DNA from 2 places in the Cupriavidus malaysiensis genome. Region 2 is predicted to be linked to the other one. Evidence: predicted binding sites of a transcription regulator. Region 2 holds the regulator's gene; the other holds the start of a gene.
What was found. Region 2 encodes FNR, which switches genes on or off when oxygen is low (the NO sensors DNR and NnrR bind a similar motif). Its sites were predicted from a motif close to TTGATNNNNATCAA; they were not measured.
Positions count from the first base shown of each region.

Region 1: the regulator FNR is predicted to act here: its motif matches at 5,619-5,632, upstream of adhP (alcohol dehydrogenase AdhP).

Region 1 covers NZ_CP017755.1:2,655,021-2,665,341, reverse strand. The annotation lists gene BKK80_RS31220 (arsenic transporter) at 1-193, opposite strand, end outside; gene BKK80_RS31215 (penicillin-binding protein 1A) at 284-2,350, opposite strand; gene BKK80_RS31210 (alpha/beta hydrolase) at 2,436-3,374, opposite strand; gene BKK80_RS31205 (hypothetical protein) at 3,888-4,130, shown strand; gene BKK80_RS37790 (hypothetical protein) at 4,165-4,287, opposite strand; gene adhP (alcohol dehydrogenase AdhP) at 4,492-5,514, opposite strand; gene BKK80_RS31195 (YnfA family protein) at 5,699-6,016, opposite strand; gene BKK80_RS31190 (5'-nucleotidase) at 6,013-7,044, opposite strand; gene BKK80_RS31185 (hypothetical protein) at 7,303-7,941, shown strand; gene BKK80_RS31180 (hypothetical protein) at 7,938-8,459, shown strand; gene BKK80_RS31175 (EAL domain-containing protein) at 8,512-10,321, opposite strand, start outside.
Region 2 covers NZ_CP017754.1:3,209,210-3,219,530, reverse strand. The annotation lists gene BKK80_RS14545 (heavy metal translocating P-type ATPase) at 1-1,790, shown strand, start outside; gene ccoS (cbb3-type cytochrome oxidase assembly protein CcoS) at 1,793-1,942, shown strand; gene ccoN (cytochrome-c oxidase, cbb3-type subunit I) at 2,106-3,554, shown strand; gene ccoO (cytochrome-c oxidase, cbb3-type subunit II) at 3,573-4,241, shown strand; gene BKK80_RS14525 (cbb3-type cytochrome oxidase subunit 3) at 4,246-4,443, shown strand; gene ccoP (cytochrome-c oxidase, cbb3-type subunit III) at 4,440-5,354, shown strand; gene ccoG (cytochrome c oxidase accessory protein CcoG) at 5,407-6,876, shown strand; gene BKK80_RS14510 (hypothetical protein) at 6,999-7,217, shown strand; gene BKK80_RS14505 (hypothetical protein) at 7,214-7,459, shown strand; gene fnr (fumarate/nitrate reduction transcriptional regulator Fnr) at 7,535-8,260, opposite strand; gene BKK80_RS14495 (sulfite exporter TauE/SafE family protein) at 8,341-9,099, shown strand; gene scpB (SMC-Scp complex subunit ScpB) at 9,712-10,321, shown strand, end outside.

The DNA.
Region 1 (10,321 bases), on a different replicon from region 2:
GGTAGACATCCCAGCCGCTGGCCACGGCGGCGGCCGCGGCCGGCAGCGCCAGCAGGCCGGTGAGGCACAGCACGGCGGCACCGGCCGTGGCCCAGAACGCCTCGGGCAGGCGGAACGGGCGCAGCAGCACCCCCACGGTGGCCAGCGCGGCCACGCCCCAGATCATCGCGATGCTTGAAGAGGAATCGGCCATGTCGTGCCCGCGCCGCGCGGCGCGCTTCTTGTTCTCGTTCGTGAGGCGGCGGCTGCGTGCCGCCGACCGGTGTCCGCTTTCTGCCTGGGACTAGAGCGGGGCGCTGTTGCCGCCGCGCGGGCCGCCGCCGGTGGGCACGGCCGCCGGCATCATCTGCTGCCCGGCCGTGCCGGCGGACTGGGCCTCGGCGTCGGCCGCCGCCGCGCCGGCGGCGTCGCCGGATGCGTCGGGCTGCGGCGGCGGCAGGCCGATGGCGGCGACGCCATGGCTGCCGTCGGCATTCTCGGCATAGATCCAGTCGCCGCCGTTGCGCACCACGTCGGACGGTGCCGGCGGCGCGGATTCCGGCAGGCCGGCCAGGCGGCCCTCCATGTAGGCGGCCCAGATCGGCAGCGCCGTGGTGGCGCCGAACTCGTGGTTGCCCAGGCTGCGGTTATCGTCGAACCCCATCCATGCCACCGTGGCGATGTCGGCCGCATAGCCGGCGAACCAGCCGTCCATGGCGTCGTTGGTGGTGCCGGTCTTGCCGGCCACGTCGCCGCGCCGCAGGTAGCGGCGCACCGCGTTGCCGGTGCCGCTGTCGACCACGCTGTGCAGCAGGCTGTCCATCACGAAGGCGTTGCGCGCCGGGATGACCCGCTGCGGCGCCGGCTGGTCCTGGTCGGCGGCGAACAGGACCTTGCCGTCGCCGTCGGTGATGCGCGCGATCAGGTAAGGTTCGACACGGAAACCGGTATTGGCGAACACCGCATAGGCGGCGGCCAGCCGCAGCGGCGTGGTCTCGCCGGTGCCGAGCGCGAGCGGCAGGTAGCGCGGCAGGCGCGTGGGCGAAAAGCCGAACTTGCCGGCGTAGTCGACCGCGTAGGGGATGCCGATGGTCTGCAGCGTGCGGATCGCCGGCAGGTTGCGTGATTCCGCCAGCGCCTGGCGCACCGTGATGGGGCCGAGGAAGCGGCCGTCGTCATTGCCCGGCTGCCAGCCGGATGCGGTATCCAGCGGCGCGTCGTTGATCAGCGTGGCCGGCGACACGCCGCGTTCCAGCGCCGCCGAATAGATGAAGGGCTTGAAGGTCGAGCCCGGCTGGCGCTGGGCCTGGGTGGCGTGGTTGAAGCGGCTGACGGTGAAGTCCGAGCCGCCCACCATGGCTTCGATGGCACCGGTGCGCGCATCGAGCGACACCAGCGCCGCCTGCGGCGCGGGACCCTTGCCGCCATGGCGGCGGGCATAGCCCTGCAGCCCGGCCTGCACCGCATCGTAGGCCAGCGTCTGGCGCACCGACGACACCGTTGTGTACACATTGATGCCGCGCGTATAGGCCGCGTCGCCGAAGCGCTCATAGGCCAGCTGGCGTGCCAGTTCCGCCACGTACTCGGCATGGGAGCCGAAGCGGCCGCCGGCGCCATCGGTCACGGCGACCCGCTCGGCCTTGGCCTGGTTGAACTCGTCGGGTGAAATCATGCCCAGCGCCAGCATGCGGCCCAGCACATACTCCTGGCGGCGTTTCGCGCGCGGGTAGTTGACCACCGGGTTCATGGTCGAGGGCGCCTTGGGCAGGCCGGCCAGCATGGCCGTCTCGGCCAGCGACAGCGAGGCCAGCGGCTTGCCGTAGTAGGCCTGCGCCGCGCTGCCGAAGCCGTAGGCATGCTCGCCCAGGTAGACCTGGTTCATGTACAGCTCGAGGATGCGGTCCTTGGGCAGCGTGCGATCGATCTTCCAGGCCAGCAGGATCTCGTACCACTTGCGCGACAGCGTCTTTGCGCGCGACAGGTAGAAGTTGCGCGCCACCTGCATGGTGATGGTGGAAGCGCCCTGGGCATAGCCCTCGCTGATGTCGGCCAGCGCCGCCCGCGCCAGCCCGGAGAAGTCGACGCCGGCATGCTCGTAGAACTGGTCGTCCTCGGCGGCCAGCAGGGCCTGGGTCATGCGCTTGGGCATGCGCTCGAAGGGGATGAATTCGCGGTGTTCGTTGCCGAATTCGCCGATCTGCACGTTGTCGCTGGTGAAGACGCGCAGCGGCAGGTCGGGGTGGTAGTCGCGCAGGGATTCCACCGAGGGAAGCTGCTCCAGGCTGAGCACGGTGGCGAATCCGCCCAGCAGGGCACCGGCTGCGGCCAGCGCCAGGAAGGCGCCGGCGGCTTTTGCTGCAATTCTGTTCATGCGCGCATTCTACAGTGCCGGCCGACGGGCGGCCGTATGGTGTCGGCGGCACTTTTCCCGGCCCTGGTTCCGCTGCCGGCCCGCATCATGCGGCGTCGGCACCGAACACGGAGGCATCTTGCCGGGCCGCCTCGCCGGGCGGCTGGACCTCCCGCAATGGCGCGGCGGGCGCCTGGGACGCCTGGCACCCCATGTCGGACTGCAGGGCGAATTCGCTCAGGGCCAGCCAGGTCTCCGGTTGTTCGATGATGGTGTAGTGGTCGGTGCCGGCCATGGTCTGGCGCGCCACCTGGCCGGGCCACGCCGCCATGAGCCGCTCGGAGCACGCATGCGGCACCACGTTGTCGTGTTCCGCCAGCAGCACCTTGGTGCGCTGCATGACCTTTTCGCAATGCGAGATGGAGTCGAAGTGGTGGCGCATCAGCTGGCGCATCGGCACCAGCGGGAAGCGCTTGCTGGCCAGTTCGAGCAGGGAATCGTAGGGGGTGATCAGCTGCAGGCTCTCGAAATCCTGCAGGTCGGCGAGCTGGATCGCCACGCCGGTACCCAGGCTGCGCCCGACCACATGGACCCGCGTGCCCGGGAGGGCGCGCCGCAGGTGCAGCAGGAACTGGCTGGCGTCGGCCACCGCCGCTGCCTCGCCCGGGCGCCCGTCGGAATGGCCGAGGCCGCGGTAGTCGAAGCTGGCGAAGCCGATGTGGCGTGGCAGCCATTTCAGGTGCTGCATGGTCTGCAGCACGTCTTCGCCCCGTCCGGGCAGGTAGAACAGCAGGTCGCGCACGCCGCCGGCGCCGGCATCCTGGTAGACGTAGCCGCTCAGCATGCCGCCGGGCACCTCGTGCGCGTACAGCGAGATGCCATCCGGCAGCACCTCCTGGGCCGGGCGCCGGCGCGCATCGAACAGCAGGCGGCCCTGGTTCACGGTCAGGTAGGTCCAATAGCAGGCGAAGCCGCCGGCAGCGAGCAGCGTCGCCTTGAGGGCGGTGCGCGCGAGCACGGGCAAGGGGCGGAGAGGGGCCGTCATGGCGGATGGTGATGCTGGCAGGTGGGAGCGGGGGCAGGGGCAGTGGACTAGTGTAGGCGCTGCGTGCGCGCTCGTGCCGCCCTTGCGGCAGCGGCTCCCTGTTGGAGCTTAGGTCAGGTCGGGCGGCAGCGCGGGTTGGACCGTGCGTCCGGCCACAGGTTCATGCCGTGCCGTTGCGCTGCAGCTGTCGCTACGGCTACCGCTACAGCAGGGGTTCCAACGGCAGCAGCGAGAGCCGCCAGACCAGCAGGCGCTGCCACGCCGTGGTGCCCGGCCCGCTTGTCGTCGTGCGCCTCGTCCTGCGGCAGGGCGGACGAGACGCTGCGCCCGTTCCGCGGCGGCGGGCGTGCTGCCCATCAAGGGGATCGGTAGAATGTGGGGCAACGGCGCCGGAGGGCGCCCGGTGCGGACAGGGGGCGCTTCCAGGCCTCCGGGCTCCGCCAGGGAAAGCGCATGCGCGCCGGCACGCCGCCGCAGCAAGGCGGCGAGCGGCCGCGCAAGGGAGTGATCGGGATGGAAGAGCAGAACGCAGCCCAGGCACGGGCAGAAGAAGCACAGGCGATGGAGCGCGTGGTCAGCGCGACGCGCCAGGTGCAGGTGGCATTCAACGCGCTGCAGTCGCAGTTCCCGCCGGACGGCAGCGGCAAGCCGTCCAAGCTGGCCCTGCAGACCTTCGACGCGGCCCTGCAGGCACTGGAGGACGCGCAGCAGGCGTTCGACGAGATCCTGAACGACCTGCTCGACGGCAACCGCTGAGCCGGCGTCCGGCGCCGCGTTTGCGGCCGGCGCTTCAGCCCAGCAGATAGCGCGCCAGGTTGGCGGCGGCCAGCGTCGCCACCAGCGTCACGGTCGCGAACAGCAGCGTGCGGTTGTTGCGCGCGTGGCGGGTATCGGGATCCTGGATGTCTGACATGGCGGCTTCTCCACAAGCATGGCTCGGCAGCGCACCGGCCGCCGGGCAGTTCCGTCCGGCGCCGGGTGCATGGTGGAATTCTGTGGCAGGGCCAGGGCGGGCCGCGGTAAACGATTGTGACGGCGGCGGCGTCAGCGCGGCCGTCCGCCGCCCCCCGCCCCCCGCCCCCCGCCCCCCGCCCCCCGCCCCCCGCCCTGAACGGGCCTACATCTTCATCACCACCCGTCCTTCGATCTGCCCGGCGCGCATGCGCTGGAAGATGTCGTTGATCTGCTCCAGCGGCGCCGTGGACACGGTGGCCTTGACGGCGCCGTGCGCGGCGAAATCCAGTGCTTCCTGCAGGTCGCTGCGCGTGCCCACGATGGAGCCGCGGATGGTGATGCCCTTGAGCACCACATCGAAGATCGGCGTGGCAAAGTCGCCCGGCGGCAGGCCGTTGAGCGCGATGGTGCCGCCGCGCCGGACCATGCCGATGGCCTGCGAGAAGGCCTGCGGCGACACCGCGGTCACCAGCGCGCCGTGCGCGCCGCCGATGGCCGTCTGCAGGAAGGCTGCGGGATCCGCGTGGCGCGCATTGACCGTGACCTCGGCGCCCAGTTTCTCGGCCAGCCGGAGCTTGTCGTCGTCGATGTCGACGGCCGCCACGCGCAGGCCCATGGCGCGAGCATACTGCACCGCCACGTGGCCGAGGCCGCCGATGCCGGAGATGGCCACCCACTGGCCCGGGCGCGTGTCGGTGACCTTGAGTCCCTTGTAGACCGTCACGCCCGCGCACAGGATGGGGGCGATCTCGACGAAGTCCACGCTGTCGGGCAGCAGGCCCACGTAGTCAGGGTCGGCCACCACGTATTCGCCGTAGCCGCCGTTGACCGAATAACCGGTATTGAGCTGCTTCTCGCACAGCGTCTCCCAGCCTTGCAGGCAGTGCTCGCAGTAGCCGCAGGCGCTGTACAGCCATGGCACGCCGACGCGGTCGCCTTCCTTGACGCGTGTGACGCCGGCGCCTACCGCGGAGACGTAGCCGACGCCTTCGTGGCCCGGTATGAACGGTAGCGTGGGCTTGACCGGCCAGTCGCCTTCGGCGGCGTGCAGGTCGGTGTGGCAGACGCCGGACGCTTCGATCTTCACCTGGACCTGGCCGCGCGCCGGCTCCGGTACGGGCACCTCGTCAATCTCGAGCGGCGCACCGAACTTGCGCACCACGGCGGCTTTCATTGTCGCTGGCATGTCGACTCCTCGTAGCATGAACGGGAACAGGCCGGGGCGCGGCGGCGCGGGCCGCCGGCGCCACCGGGGACCTGCCGATGATGTCATGCCACGTGCGGGTGGACTTGCGCTGGATCAAAGAGGCGGGACAGGCGGCTGGAATGCCGGCCCCCGGGGGTGGCCGGGGGCCGGGCGCGGTGCCGGCTCAGCGCGGCTGGAAGGCGATGATGGCCATGCCGCCGACCGCCACCGCCGCGCCGGCCAGGTCCCAGGGGCTCGGCCGCACCCCGTCCACCAGCCACAGCCAGAGGATGGCGGTGGCGATATAGATGCCGCCGTAGGCCGCGTAGACCCGGCCCGAGGCGGCCGGGTGCAGCGTCAGCAGCCAGGCGAAGGCGGCCAGCGCCAGCGCGCCGGGCAGCAGCAGCCAGGCGCTGGCGCCCTGGCGCAGCCACAGCCAGGGCAGGTAGCAGCCCACGATCTCGGCGCAGGCGGTCAGCAGGTAGAGCAGGACCGTCTTCATGCGGCCGGCTCTGCGCCGTCGGTGCACCGGGAGGCATCGCCCGCCGCTGCCGCTGTCGTTTCCGTTGCCGCATCGCCGTGGACGTTGTCCGGCGCCGCCGCGCGCCGCGCGCGCTTGCGCGGCGGCAGCAGCTCGCCCCCCTTGTAGGGCACGCGCCCGGCCGGCACCACCGCGGCGGCGGCGCTCACGTGGCCGTCCTGGTCGTCGAAGAACATGTGTGCGCCGAAGGCGGCCAGCACGCGGTCCTTGGGCAGCCCGCCGAGGAAGTAAGCTTCGTCGATGCTGACGTTCCAGGCGCGCAGCGTGTGTACCACGCGCGTGTGCGCCGGGCTGTTGCGCGCCGTGACGATGGCGATGCGCACCGGGCCGTGCCCGGGCGGGAACTGCTGCTGGATCTCGGCCAGGCGCAGCAGCAGCTTGGCGAAGGGGCCCTCGGCCATGGCCTTGTGGCGGTGGCGCTGTTCGTGCCGCACGAAGGCGTCCAGTCCCTTCTCCTTGTAGATGCGCTCGGACTCGGGCGAGAACAGCACGGCATCGCCGTCGAAGGCGATGCGGATCTGCTCGTCGCGCGCACGGAAGCCGTCGGGCGCGGCGTAGAGCTGCGCCGCGGCGACGCCGCCGTCGATGGCGGCCTGCACGTCCTCGGCATCGCGCGAGAGGAACAGATCGACCTTGAAGGCCTGCAGGTAGGGCGCGATCGGGGCGCCGCCGGTGAAGGCCGCGCGCGTGATATCCAGCTTGTGCGCGGCGATGGCGTTGAAGGCGCGCAGGCCGGTGTCCGGCGAATTGCGCGAGATCACCACCACTTCCACCAGGCGGCGGCCGGGGATCAGGGCGTTGAGCTGCAGCAGCGCCCGCACCAGCGGGAAGGCGGTGCCGGGCGAGAGCGCCTCGTCTTCGTGCCGGCGCTGGAACTCGGCGTAGGCCGCCACGCCCTCGCTCTGGTAGATGGCATTGGCCTGTTCGAGGTCGAACAGGGCGCGCGAGGAGATGCCGATGACGAGCTTGTCGGTGAGATCGTAGGCCATGGGGACGCAGTATAGGGGCAAGCCAGGGGCCGGCGCGGCATCGGCATGGGGCGCCGCAATCCTTTCCCGCCGCCGGGCCGGCGTCCGGGCGTATTGCATTTTCTTACATTAAGGCGCTTTCGTCACTTGGTGGCCTCGCGTATGCTGGCGCCGATTCCAGCCGTGCACGCCTTGCGCCGGCGCTGTCCGGCCTCGCGCGAGTGCGCGGGGCAGCGGCGGGAGGCAGCGGCGCGGCCATTGCCGATCCTACCGTCCCGCATGCACAGCCTCCGCCGCCTTCCCCGTTCCCTCTGCCTGCTCCGCCTCGTTTCCCCTGTCGCCATCCTGCGCGGCGCGGCCGCGCGCAGCGCGCTGCCGTTGCTGCTGGCCGCCGCCGCCCTGGCCGGCACGGGTTGCAGCTCGCTGCTCAACGAGGGCACGGCGGCCGGGGCCGGCGTGGCCGGTGCCGCGATCGCGGGCGCGGTAACCGACAATGCCGCGGTGGCGACCGGCATCGGCCTCGGCGTGCAGGCCGGCGCCAAGGCGGCGCTGCAGTACAGCCAGCGCCAGGTGCACGCCGCCGCGCAAGACCGCATCGCGCAGGCCGCCGGAGCGCTGGCGGTGGGCGCGGTGGCCTCCTGGGCCACCGACCACGCGGCGCCGCTGGAGACGGAAGAGCGCGGCCGCGTGACGGTCAGCCGCCTGATCGGCGACAAGCAACTGAGCTGCAAGGAAATCGTGTTCTCGGTCGATCCGCCGGCGCCCGCCGGTGCCGCATCGTTGCCGGCGTCGTCGCCCGCGGCGGCGGCGCCGGGGGGCGGCAGCGCCTTCTATGTCGCCGCCATCTGCCGCGACGGCGACCAGTGGAAATGGGCCTCGGCGGAGCCGGCCACGGCGCGCTGGGGCAACCTGCAATGAATGCGGTGCCGGGGGCGCAGGCGCCGCGCCGCGTCCTGCTGCGCATCCTGGCGGCCGGCGCGCTGCTGTCATCGCTGGGCGGCTGTTCCTCGTTCGGCGATATCTCCGGTGCGGTGGCCGGTGTCGCCACCGGTGCGCTGACCGCCAATCCGGCGCTGGGCGCGGGGGTGGCGATCGGCGTCAGTGCGGCGGCCGACGCCGCCGGCAAGGCCTTCTTCCGCCATTGGCACGAAGCCGAGCAGGACAGCATCGCCGCCGTCATCGGCACCCTCGAGCCCGATCGCCTGGAGCGCTGGGAGATCCGCCACCCCTTGCCCTATGGCAACGCGCATGGCTGGCTGCGCGTCACCCGTGTCATCGACACGCCGCTGGCGCGTTGCAAGGAAGCCCTGTTTTCGGTCGACGACGACGCCGCGCGGCGGCGCGCCTGGTTCCTCACCACGGCCTGCGAGCAGGGCGGGCGCTGGAAGTGGGCTGCCGCCGAGCCGGCGGTGCCGCGCTGGGGCAACCTGCAGTAGCGGGGCACGAGTCCACTAGTCCACTGCTGGTCTATTTCCATGATTCAGCGGTCTAGGCCGCGCACAGGGTCGAGACCAGGCGTTCGCGCGCGGCGGCGTAGGCCGGGCTGCGCGGCCCGTGCGACCAGGCCGCATGGAGCAGGTCATGCATGCGTTGATGCAGGTGCCGGCTCCTGGCGCGCGGGGGCGCCGGTGCCAGCAGCAGTTCGGCCATGCCCGCCAGGGAAGCGTGCCGGGGGCCGGCCCCGGCCGCGCCCGGCGGCGGTGCGTCCGCGCCGCCGTCGGCGGTGCGCTCCGGCGCTTCGCGCAGCAGCAGGTGGAGGGTCTCCTCCCACACCAGCAGCCGGGCCAGCCTGGCCAGCGTGCTGCCCGGTGCCGGCGGACTTGCCGGAAGCCGCGCCTGCCTGCCGGCCAGCCATTCCAGCAGCTGCCCGGAGGACATCGGGCGGGCCACCACATAGCCTTGCACCGCGTCCGCGCCGAGAATCGCGATGGCTTCCAGCAGGTCTTCGTCCTCGACACCTTCGACGATGACCGACTTGCCCAGGGCATGGCCGAGACGGGTCAGCTGGTAGATGAAGTGCAGGGCGCTGTCGCCCGGGGGCTGGTCCGCGCGCGCGGCGACCAGGCTGCGGTCGATCTTGATCGTATCGAAAGGCAGGTTGCGCAGGCGCGTCAGGCTGCTGTGCCCGGAGCCGAGGTCGTCCTCGGCCAGCCGCACGCCGAGCGTCTTGAAGCGGGCCAGCTCTGCGCCGATGTCGATGCCGCGCGGAAGGTCGTCTGTCTCCAGGATCTCCAGGGTCAGCTTGTGGCCGGGGCAGTCCTGCTCGCTCAGCAATTGCCGGGTGGCCTCGAAGTAGCGGCGGTCGCCGAGTCCGCTGAACGGCAGGTTGAGCGACAGGTCCAGGTCGAAGCCGTGGCGCAGCCAGTGCCGTCGCTGCGCCAGCGCCTGGCGCAGGCCGCGGGCATACAGTTCAAGGAAGTCCTCCGGCGACAGCGCGGGCAGGAAGGTGCCGGGAGCGAGCAGCCGCTCGCCGTCGCGCAGCCGGGCCAGCGCCTCGGCCTTGCTGACGGTGCCCGAGCGCAGGTCCAGCAAGGGCTGGTAGTGCATCTCGAGAGCGTCCGACCTCAGCAGCGCGGCCCAGTGCTGGCGCGTGACGTAGGGGATCGCCACCGAGAGTCCCGTGCGCAGGTCGAACCTTGCCAGCGCGAAGGTCAGCAAGGCCTGCAGCTGTGTCAGGAAGGCCTCGTGGTGCGGCCCGGCGAAGCCGCCCGGATAGGCGCAGTACAGTGTCAGGACCGCGGTCGGCGCGCAGCCGGGCTGGTGCAGCGGGATCGCCGCGCTGGAGCGGTAGCCGGCCTGCGCCGCGGCGTCGCGCCACGGTGCCATGCGGGCGTCGGTGGCGAAGTTCAGGCAGCGCTCGATGGTCCGGCCCAGCCAGGCGCGGCCGGTGGGCCCACGGCCCCGGCTGCCGCTGTCGGCCTCGATGGCGCTGGCCGGCGAATGCTCCAGATAGGTCAGGTAGGGTTCGATGTTCGTCCCGCTGGCCGCCTCGAAGCGGAAGCGCCCGTGCTGGTCCGGCCGCCCGATCGAGCAGCCGGCGATCTCGCCATGCCGGCCGAGGATCCCGACGGCCTGGCCGATCAGGTCCGTATAGCTGCCGGCCGCCCAGGCCAGGCGGGTGATGTCCAGCAGTACCTGGTGGCGCGAGCTTTCCATCTCCTCGTAGGCGCGGATCTGCCAGGCCACGTCGCGGATCAGCCGGCGCGACAAGATCGACAGGGCTTCGCCGTGCCGGCTGGCGTCGAGGTGCCGGTGGACGGCGGTGTGCAGGATGTCCTCGCTGTGGACCAGGGCCTCG
Region 2 (10,321 bases):
ACGCCGGCATGGACGTGCCGGTGGCACTGGGCATCGGCGCGGGTTTCCTGGCCAGCGTGGCGGCGACCGTGCACGGCAGCGGCGAGGTCTACTTCGATTCGGTCACCATGTTCGTCGCCTTCCTGCTGGCGGCGCGATACCTGGAGCTGCGCATGCGGCAGGCCTCGCGCAGCGGCGCGGAGATGCTGGCGCGCCAGTTGCCGGCCACCTGTGAACGCCTGGACGCCGGCGGCAATGTGGAGCGCGTGCCGGTGGCGCGCTTGCGCGCCGGCGACCGCATCCGTGTCAAGGCAGGCGAGGTGGTGCCGGCGGATGGCGTGGTCGAGGCCGGCAGCAGCGCGATCGATGAGTCGATGCTGACCGGCGAGAGCCGGCCGGTCCGGCGCACGGCCGGCGAAGCGGTGCTGGCCGGCTGCTTCAACACCGCCAGCCCGCTCGAGATCCGCGTCGAGCGCATCGGCGCAGGCACGCGCCTGGCGGAGATCGTCGCCGTGCTGGACCGTGCGCTGGCCGACAAGCCCCGCCTGGCGACCTTGGCCGACCGCGTCGCTGGCTGGTTCGTGGCCGCCTTGCTGCTGCTGGCGGGCGTGACCGGCCTGGTCTGGTGGGCCTGGATCGATCCGGCGCGCGCGTTGCTGGTGGCGGTGGCGGTGCTGGTGGTGAGCTGTCCCTGCGCGCTGTCGCTGGCGACGCCGGCTGCGCTGGCGGCTGCCGGCGCCTCGCTGTCGCGGCGCGGCGTGCTGCTGACGCGCGGCCATGCGCTGGAAACGCTGGCGCAGGTCAGCGATGTCGTGCTCGACAAGACCGGGACCTTGACCGAAGGACGCTTCGCGCTGGCCGAGGTGCGTGCGGCGCAGGGCGCGCCAGCCGACCAGTGCCTGGCGCTCGCCGCTGCCATGGAGGCGGCAAGCGAGCATCCCATCGCACAGGCCTTGGCGGCGGCGGCGCAGGAGCGCCGCGCGGCCACGGCGGCCGATGGGGAGGGGGACTCCCCGCCCCAGGTGGTGCCGGTCGCCGCGCTGCGCAGCGTGCCGGGGCAGGGCCTCGAGGCCCGCATCGGCGCGCGGCGCCTGCGGCTCGGACGCCAGTCCTTCGTCGCGGAACTGGCGGGAGGCGCCCCGGGCGATCTTCTGCACGGTGCGGCCGAGCCCGATCTTCCGGCAGGCGCCACCACGGTCTGGCTCGGCGAAGCGGACCGCTGGCTGGCGGCTTTCGTGCTGCACGATGTCGAGCGGGCCCGTACCGGCGTCCTGCTGGCGCGACTGCGGGGCCTGGGCGTGCGCTGCCACCTGGTGTCCGGCGATGATCCGGCGACGGTCGACTGGTGGGCGCGCCGCTTCGGCATCGCCGATGCCCGCGGCGGCACCACGCCCGAGGACAAGCGCGACTATGTGAGCGCGCTGCAGCAGCGCGGCGCGGTCGTGCTGGCGGTCGGTGACGGCATCAACGACGCGCCGGTGCTGGCGCAGGCCCAGGTCTCGATCGCGATCGGCAGCGGCGCTCCGCTGGCGCAGGCCGGCGCGGACGCGGTGCTGGCGCACGGTGGCGTCGACGAGATCGCGACGGCGCTGGCCATCGCTCGCCGCACGCGCCGCGTGGTGCGGCAGAACCTCGCCTGGGCCTTCCTCTACAACGTGCTGGCGATCCCGCTGGCGGCCACCGGCTTCGTCACGGCCTGGATGGCGGGTCTCGGCATGTCGATCTCCTCGCTGCTGGTGGTGGCGAATGCCTGGCGCCTGCTGTCGGCGCCGGCCGCGTCCGGTGCGACGGATCCAGCCTCGGAGGACTGACCATGGAAACGCTTTACCTGCTGGTGCCGCTGAGCCTGGCGCTGGTCGTGTTGATTGCCGGCGCCTTCTGGTGGGCCTTGCACGCCGGCCAGTACGACGACCTCGACCGGCCCGCCGAAGCGGTGCTGCTCGACAACGACAAGCCGTCCTGAGGGCGGTGGCAGGTGGCGTGCGACCGTGGCCGATGCCTTCGGTTCTGCGCGCAGCGGGGGGCGCTTGATGCAGATCAACGCACGCGGGGCCCGGGCTTCATACATTCACATCATCGGCGCTTTCGCCAGATCGGTTTTCACTACTTAGTCTTGGGGGGTCTGAATGGATGTCACTGCCGCGTCTTCACGCGTCGACACCTTCAACTACGGCGTCGTGAGGCAATTCGCCATCATGACTGTGGTCTGGGGGATCGTCGGCATGGCCGTCGGCGTGCTGCTCGCAGCACAGCTGATCTGGCCGGAGCTCAACTTCAACACGCCGTGGCTGTCGTTCGGGCGCCTGCGCCCCTTGCACACCAATGCAGTCATCTTCGCTTTCGGCGGCAGCGCGCTGTTCGCGACCTCGTACTACGTGGTCCAGCGCACCTGCCAGGCCCGCCTGTTCTGCGGTCCGCTGGCGGCCTTCACCTTCTGGGGCTGGCAACTGGTGATCGTGGCGGCGGCCATCACGCTGCCGATGGGCATCACCAGCTCGAAGGAGTACGCCGAGCTGGAATGGCCGATCGATATCCTGATCACGCTGGTGTGGGTGGCTTACGCGGTGGTGTTCTTCGGCACCATCATCAAGCGCAAGACCAAGCATATCTACGTGGCCAACTGGTTCTTCGGCGCCTACATCCTGACCATCGCGCTGCTGCACATCGTCAACAACCTCGAGATGCCGGTGTCGATGTGGAAGTCCTACTCGGCCTATGCCGGCGTGCAGGACGCCATGGTGCAGTGGTGGTACGGCCATAACGCGGTGGGCTTCTTCCTGACCACCAGCTTCCTGGGCATGATGTACTACTTCATTCCCAAGCAGGCCGAGCGTCCGATCTATTCGTACCGCCTGTCCATCGTCCACTTCTGGGCGCTGAACTTCACCTATATGTGGGCCGGCCCGCACCACCTGCAGTACACCGCGCTGCCCGACTGGGCGCAGTCGCTGGGCATGGTCTTCTCGCTGATCCTGCTGGCGCCGTCCTGGGGCGGCATGATCAACGGCATCATGACCTTGTCGGGCGCCTGGCACAAACTGCGCACCGATCCCATCCTCAAGTTCCTGGTGGTGGCGCTGTCCTTCTACGGCATGGCGACCTTCGAGGGCTCGATGATGTCGATCAAGACCGTCAACGCGCTGTCGCACTACACGGATTGGACCATCGGCCACGTGCACTCGGGTGCGCTGGGCTGGGTGGCGATGATCTCGATCGGCTCGCTTTACTACCTGATCCCGCGCCTGTTCGGCGAGAAGCAGATGTATAGCGTGCGCCTGATCGAGCTGCACTTCTGGATCGCCACCATCGGCGTGGTGCTGTACATCGCCTCGATGTGGATCGCCGGCGTGATGGAAGGCCTGATGTGGCGTGCCACGCAGCCGGACGGCACGCTGACCTACGCCTTCGTCGAGGCGGTCAAGGCCAAGTACCCGTTCTACCTGATCCGCCTGGCGGGCGGTATCTGCTTCCTCTCGGGGATGCTGCTGATGGCCTACAACGTGGCCAAGACGATCGTCGGGCGGCCCGCGGTCGATGCACCGATCCCGGCGAGCCTGCCGGCCACCGCCCACTGATACGCCCAGGAAAGGACCATGTCTGAGAATCGAAGCTTCTTTTCGCACGAGACGCTGGAGAAGAATGTCGGCTGGCTGATCATCTGCACCATCGTGGTCGTCAGCATTGCCGGCCTGGTGCAGATCGTGCCGCTGTTCTTCCAGCACTCGACCACCGAGCCCGATCCCGGCATCAAGCCATACTCGGCGCTGCGCCTGATGGGCCGCGACATCTATATCCGGGAGGGCTGTGTCGGCTGCCACTCGCAGCAGATCCGCACGCTGCAGGCCGAGACCGAGCGCTACGGCCATTACTCCACCGCGGGCGAGTCGGTCTACGACCATCCCTTCCTGTGGGGTTCCAAGCGTACCGGCCCGGATCTGGCGCGCGTGGGCGGCCGTTATTCGGACGACTGGCAGCGCATCCACCTGCGCAACCCGCGTGACGTGGTGCCGGAATCGGTGATGCCAGCCTACCCGTGGCTGGAGAGGACCGTGCTGCCAACGCATGACGTGCAGGCGCGCATGCATGCGCTGCGCCGCCTGGGCGTGCCTTACACGGACGACGAGATCGCCAAGGCGCCGGCCGAGCTGGAAGGCAAGACGGAGGAAGACGCGCTGGTGGCCTATCTGCAGGGCCTGGGCATCAACAAGCGCAATGTGCGGGTCGACACCGCGGTTGCCGGCGGGCAGCCGGCCAAGGAGTGAGGCCATGGCCATGCTGAGCGCATTCTCGACCGTGCTGTCGATGCTCTTCTTCCTCGGCATCTGCTGGTGGGCCTGGTCCGCCGGCCGCCGGCGCGCCAACGAAGAGTCGGCCATGCTGCCGTTCGCACTGCCTGACGAGACGTCGGTGGCGGGCGCGGGCAGCCATGTGGATACCACATCTAGCAGGAAGATCAGTTCATGAGCGACTTCATCTCGGATTTCTGGAGCTACTACATCGCGGCGATCGCCCTGGCGGGCATCGTGTGGTGCGTCTGGCTGCTGTTCTCGCAACGCAAGGTCGCCAAGGCACAGGGCGCGGTCGAGGACACCGGCCATGTCTGGGACGGCGACCTGCGCGAGCTCAACAACCCGCTGCCGCGCTGGTGGATGTGGATGTTCCTGCTGGCCTGCATCTTCGGCCTGGGCTACCTGGTGCTGTATCCGGGGCTCGGTTCCTACGCCGGCCTGCTGAAGTTCTCCACACAAGGCGAACTCGCAGCGCACCGGCAGGCGGCGGAGAAACTGCAGAACTCGGTCTACGCGAAGTACATGAAGATGGATATCAAGCAGGTGGCGGCCGATCCGGAGGCGCGAGAGATCGGGCAGCGGCTGTTCCTGAACTATTGCGCGCAATGCCACGGCTCGGACGCGCGCGGCAGCCGCGGCTTCCCCAACCTGAGCGATCACGACTGGCTGTACGGCGGCGAGCCGGAGACCATCCAGCAGACCATCACCAAGGGTCGCAATGGCGTGATGCCCCCGTTCTCGGCGGTCATCGATGCCAAGCTCGCCGGCGACGTGGCGCAGTATGTGCGTTCCCTGTCGGGCCTGGCCTACGATCCGATCCGTGCCGCACGTGGCGAGGGCGCGTTCAAGTCCACCTGCGCGGCCTGTCATGGCGCCAACGGCAAGGGCAACCAGGCGCTGGGCGCACCGAACCTGAGCGACAACACATGGTTGTACGGCAGCTCGGAGTCCACCATCGTCGAGGGGATCCTGAAGGGACGCAACAACCATATGCCTGCGCATGAAGAGATCCTGACGCCGGAGCGTATCCGCATGCTGACCGCCTACGTCTGGGGGCTGTCGAACGCGCCGGAGGCGTCACGATGAGGAAAGTGCATCGCGCCGCGCCGCAGGGCGCGTGCGCCGCCGGAGCCAGCCAATGAATGCACCGGAGACGGAACCGCTGGCCCGCAAGGGCGGGCCGGCAACCGCAGCGCCTGCGACCGAGTCGGTCGACGAGGCGTTGTATGAAGTCCGCCGCAAGATCTACCCGCGCTCGGTCAGCGGTGCCTTCTCGAACTGGCGCGTCTGGCTCGTGCTGCTGACGCAGCTGATCTACTACGGTACGCCGTGGCTGCAGTGGAACGGGCGCCAGGCGGTGCTGTTCGACCTGGGCGCGCGCAAGTTCTATATCTTCGGGCTGGTGCTGTGGCCGCAGGACGTGATCTACCTGAGCGTGCTGCTGGTGATCTCGGCGCTGGCCCTGTTCCTGTTCACCGCCATCGCCGGCCGGCTGTTCTGCGGCTATGCCTGTCCGCAGACGGTCTATACCGAGATCTTCATGTGGATCGAGCGGCATGTCGAAGGCGATCGTTTCGCCCGCATCCGCCTCGACGGCGATCCGTGGTCGCTGCGCAAGCTGCGCATCAAGGCGACCAAGCATCTGCTGTGGATCGTGGTGGCGCTGTGGACCGGTTTCACCTTTATCGGCTATTTCGCGCCGATCCGCGAGCTGGGCGGGCAGGTGGCTGCGTTCGCGCTCGGGCCCTGGCAGGCCTTCTGGATGCTGTTCTACGCCTTCGCCACGTGGGGCAACGCGGGCTTCATGCGTGAGCAGGTGTGCAAGTACATGTGTCCCTACGCGCGCTTCCAGAGCGTGATGGTGGACCGCGACACCTTTGTCGTTACCTACGACAGCGGCCGCGGCGACCCGCGCGGCAGCCGCTCGCGCAAGGCCGACCACCGCGCCGCTGGGCTTGGCGACTGCGTCAATTGCAGCATCTGCGTGCAGGTCTGCCCGACCGGCATCGACATCCGCGACGGCTTGCAGTACGAGTGCATCGGCTGCGGCGCCTGCATCGATGCCTGCAACCAGGTGATGGACAAGATGGACTACCCGCGCGGGCTGATCCGCTACACGTCGGAGAACGCGATGCGCAAGGGCTGGTCGGCCCAGGCGACGCGCAAGCGCCTGCTGCGTCCGCGCGTGATGATCTATTCGGCGATCTGGCTGGCACTGCTGGCGGGCTTCGCCATCTCGCTGTCACTGCGCACGCCGCTGAAGGTGGATATCATCCGCGATCGCGGCAGCCTCGGGCGCGAAGTCGAGGGGCGCTGGGTGGAGAACGTCTACCGCCTGCAGCTGATCAATACTAGCGAGGCGCCGATGCAGTTCACCATCCGCGCCGACAGTGCGGAACTCGGCAAGCTGCGCGTGGAGTCCGACGGGGCGACCGGCGAACTCGCACCGACCTCGAACCGCCTGCTGGCCATCCGCGTGCGCGTGCCGCTCGAGCAGGCGCGGCAGGGCACGCACAAGATCCGCGTGACGGTGCAGGGCGGCCAGGAGGAGGGGCATGTCGTCGAGGTGAACCAATCGACCAGTTTCATCGTGCCGCGCGACCTGTAGGGCGTGCGGAGGGGATTGCCGCAGGGCAGACAAGCGGGGCGGCCACGATGCCGCCGTGCGTAACAGCAAGGAGCGAAGCCATGCAAGGACCCGCCCGACAATCATTGACGGACGCCGGCACGATGCAGCAGGCCGTGCGGCCGTGGTGGAAGGAACCCTGGCCCTGGCTGCTGATGAGCGGGCCGCTGGCGGCGATGGCCGCCTGCGGCGTGACCATCTGGCTGGCGATGACGCATCCCGACAAGCCGATCGAGGAGGGCGTCAGCCGGCACGGGCTGGTGGTCGAGCGGCAGGGCGCGGCGCGGGCAGTGTCCGGCGCGACAGCCACGGAGCGGCCATGAGACTGCGCTGGCTGATGTGGGTCCTGTGGCCGGCCTTCCTGGTCGCCGGTGTGGCAACCGCCGCGGTGTTCTCGCTGGTGGATCCAAGCGATCTCAGGCTGTTCGGGCGGCCGGTCGAGGCCTCGCGCGAGGCGGTCTACACCATCGGCTTCCTGCTGGCCTGGCTGCTGTGCTCGCTGTCGAGCGCCCTGACCTTTTATACGATGCCGGTGCGCCTCGGCGATACCGACGAACTGGAGTAGGGGATGCGCGCAGGCCGAAGGGCTGGGCAGAACGGGGCCTGTCGAAGGCGCCGGATGCCTGCGCCCTCGGCTTGGTCAGCAGCTCTTGCCGTAGATCTGCTTGATGCCGGGTACGTCGACCAGCTTGACGTGGCGCTGGCGGATCTGGATCAGCCCGGCCTCGGCGAAGCGCGAGAACAGGCGGCTGACGGTTTCCAGCTTGAGGCCGAGATAACTGCCGATTTCCTCCCGGCTCATGCGCAGCACGAACTCGGTCGACGAGTAGCCGCGCTCCGACAGGCGCTCGGACAGGTTGACCAGGAAGGCGGCCAGGCGCTCCTCGGCGCGCATGGAGCCGAGCGTCAGCAGCATGACCTGGTCCTGCGTGATCTCCTTGCTCATCATGCGCAGGAACTGCTGTTGCAGCGACGGCACGGTGGTCGACAGGGTCTGCAGGTCGTTGAAGCGCATCACGCAGACCTCGGTGTCTTCCAGTGCGGTAGCATCCGACGCGTGCTGCATCTCGCCGAGGCCGTCGAGTCCGACGACTTCGCCCGGCAGGTGGAAGCCGGTGATCTGCGAGCGCCCGTCTTCCATCGTCACGTGTGTCTTCAGGGTGCCGAAGCGCACCGCGTAGACTGCGCTCAGGGGTTCGCCGAGCCGGTAGAGCGTCTCGCCCTTGTGGACTCGCACGCGTTCCTTCACCAGCGAGTCGATCTTTTCGATGTCGTTGCGGTTCATGCCGACCGGCACGCACAGGTGTCCGAGCGAGCAGGACGAGCAACGGGGCGACATCGCGGTGACGGGGATGGAATTGAGCAAGCCGGGGCCTATTGTCGTTGAGCTGCGAGGGCGCAATTTCTGCATTTTACTGTGTGAAGGCATCCGAAGGGGAGCGAAAGTTGACTGCGGCGGTCTTTTTCAGTGTTTTTCTGCTGGCCTTGCTGGGTGGCGTGCACTGCGCAGCCATGTGCGGCGGCATTGCACTGGCGGTCGAGAGGCCGCAGGCGGAAGCGCCGGTCGTCGTGCAGCGCAGGCCGCGGGACTGGTTGCGTGAACAGTTATCCATGCATGCGGGGCGGGTGGTGACTTACATGCTGCTCGGTGCCGCGCTGGGCGCGGTCGGCGCCGGTGCCTGGCGAGCCCAATACCTGCCGCTGCAGCGCGGCCTGTTTGCCGCTGGCAGCATGGTCCTGCTGGGCACCGGCCTGTGGCTGCTGGCCGGGCGCGCGCCGCAGTTCGCCGCGCTGGAGCGCTTGGTGGCGCGTGGGGCCGGAGCCCTGGCAGGCCGCCTCCGCGGGCGGCGCGCCGGTGCCCCGTCCGCCCCGATTCAGGTCCGCCCGCGCTTGCTCAGGCGTTTCGGCATCGGTCTGGCGTGGGGGCTGGTGCCGTGCGGCATGGTTTACGGTGCGCTCACCCTATCGTTGCTTGCCGGCAACGCGTTGTCGGGGGCCTTGCTGATGGGGGTATTCGGTCTCGGGACCTTGCCCAACCTGCTGATGCTGTCCGGCCTGTCCGGCGCGTTGCGCGGCTGGTCGCGCCGGCCCTGGGTGCGCGTCGGTGCCGGCGTGGCAGTGATGGGGTTTGGTGCGGCCGGGCTTGTGCGGGCGGCGATGTTGCCGCACACGCTCGCCGCACACGGCTTCTGTGTGGTGTTCTGAAGGGGGCTCTTCTGTTTTGGTGATGCGTGAGGCACTTTGTCGGGTGTGCCGAAGGCGCCGCGCTGGTGATGGGCGGTTGCAGCGCCGGGCCGGAATGCCCTACAATCGGCAGCATTGCAGTATCTATCGCGCTGGCGCTGCCGCGCGCATGGCCGGGCAACTCGAACGGCCGTCCTGAGGCCAGTCCGGGCAGAATGTTGCTGACGGACGTAGCCACCTCGCAGCAAGCCATGCCGGTTGACAAGATCTCCGGTTCAAAAGACCGGCTGGGCGTTGCGCGACGGGAGGTGCGCAACACCGTGCGGATGACTGCATCGTTCTTGCGGCGGAAGGGGTTGGACCCGTTCGCGCCGATCCGCCGCTCCAGAAGGGCGGTGCAACGCAAGAGGCCTTTCGGCCGGCGCTGAGGCCGGCAGCAGGGCAATTCTCCGCCGGACTGACCCGGCAACCCGAAGCAGAATAAGATGGGCGCGCGGCTTTCATGCGGACGGCATGCCGGCCGGCCGCGCAATGAGATGGCGATGGCGCTTCGGCCTCGCTGGATCCGAAATCCCCGAATCCTCCGGCGGTCCGCCGGGGGCAGGTGCAAAGACAGGCTGCACACATCCGTATATGAATACCCAAGAGGCGAAAATCGTCCTCGAGACTGCGTTGATCTGCGCGCAGGAGCCCTTGCGCGTGGCGGAACTGCGACGGTTGTTCGCCGATGAGGTGGCTGCCGACACCATCCGCGTGCTGCTGGACGAGTTACGTCTGGATTGGCGTGATCGGGGCGTGGAACTGGTGGCGCTGGCCAGTGGCTGGCGTTTCCAGAGCCGGCCCGGCATGCGCGAATACCTCGATCGCCTGAATCCGGAGAAGCCGCCGAAATACTCGCGCGCGGTGATGGAGACGCTGGCGATCATCGCGTACCGGCAGCCGGTAACCCGCGGCGACATCGAAGAGATCCGCGGGGTGACCGTCAGCACGGAGGTGATCAAGCGGCTCGAGGACCGCGAATGGATCGAAGTGATCGGCCATCGCGATGTGCCAGGGCGGCCCGCGCTGTACGCGACCACCAAGGCTTTCCTCGATGATCTCGGCTTGCGTACCCTGGACGAGTTGCCCCAGCTGGAGGATGCGCAAGCGCAGATCCAGGCGGCCTTGCTGGACCAGCAGGCCATTGACTTCGAGTCGCTTGGCCAGGCCGGCGTGCCCGCCGGGCAGGAGGCGGAGGGGCAAT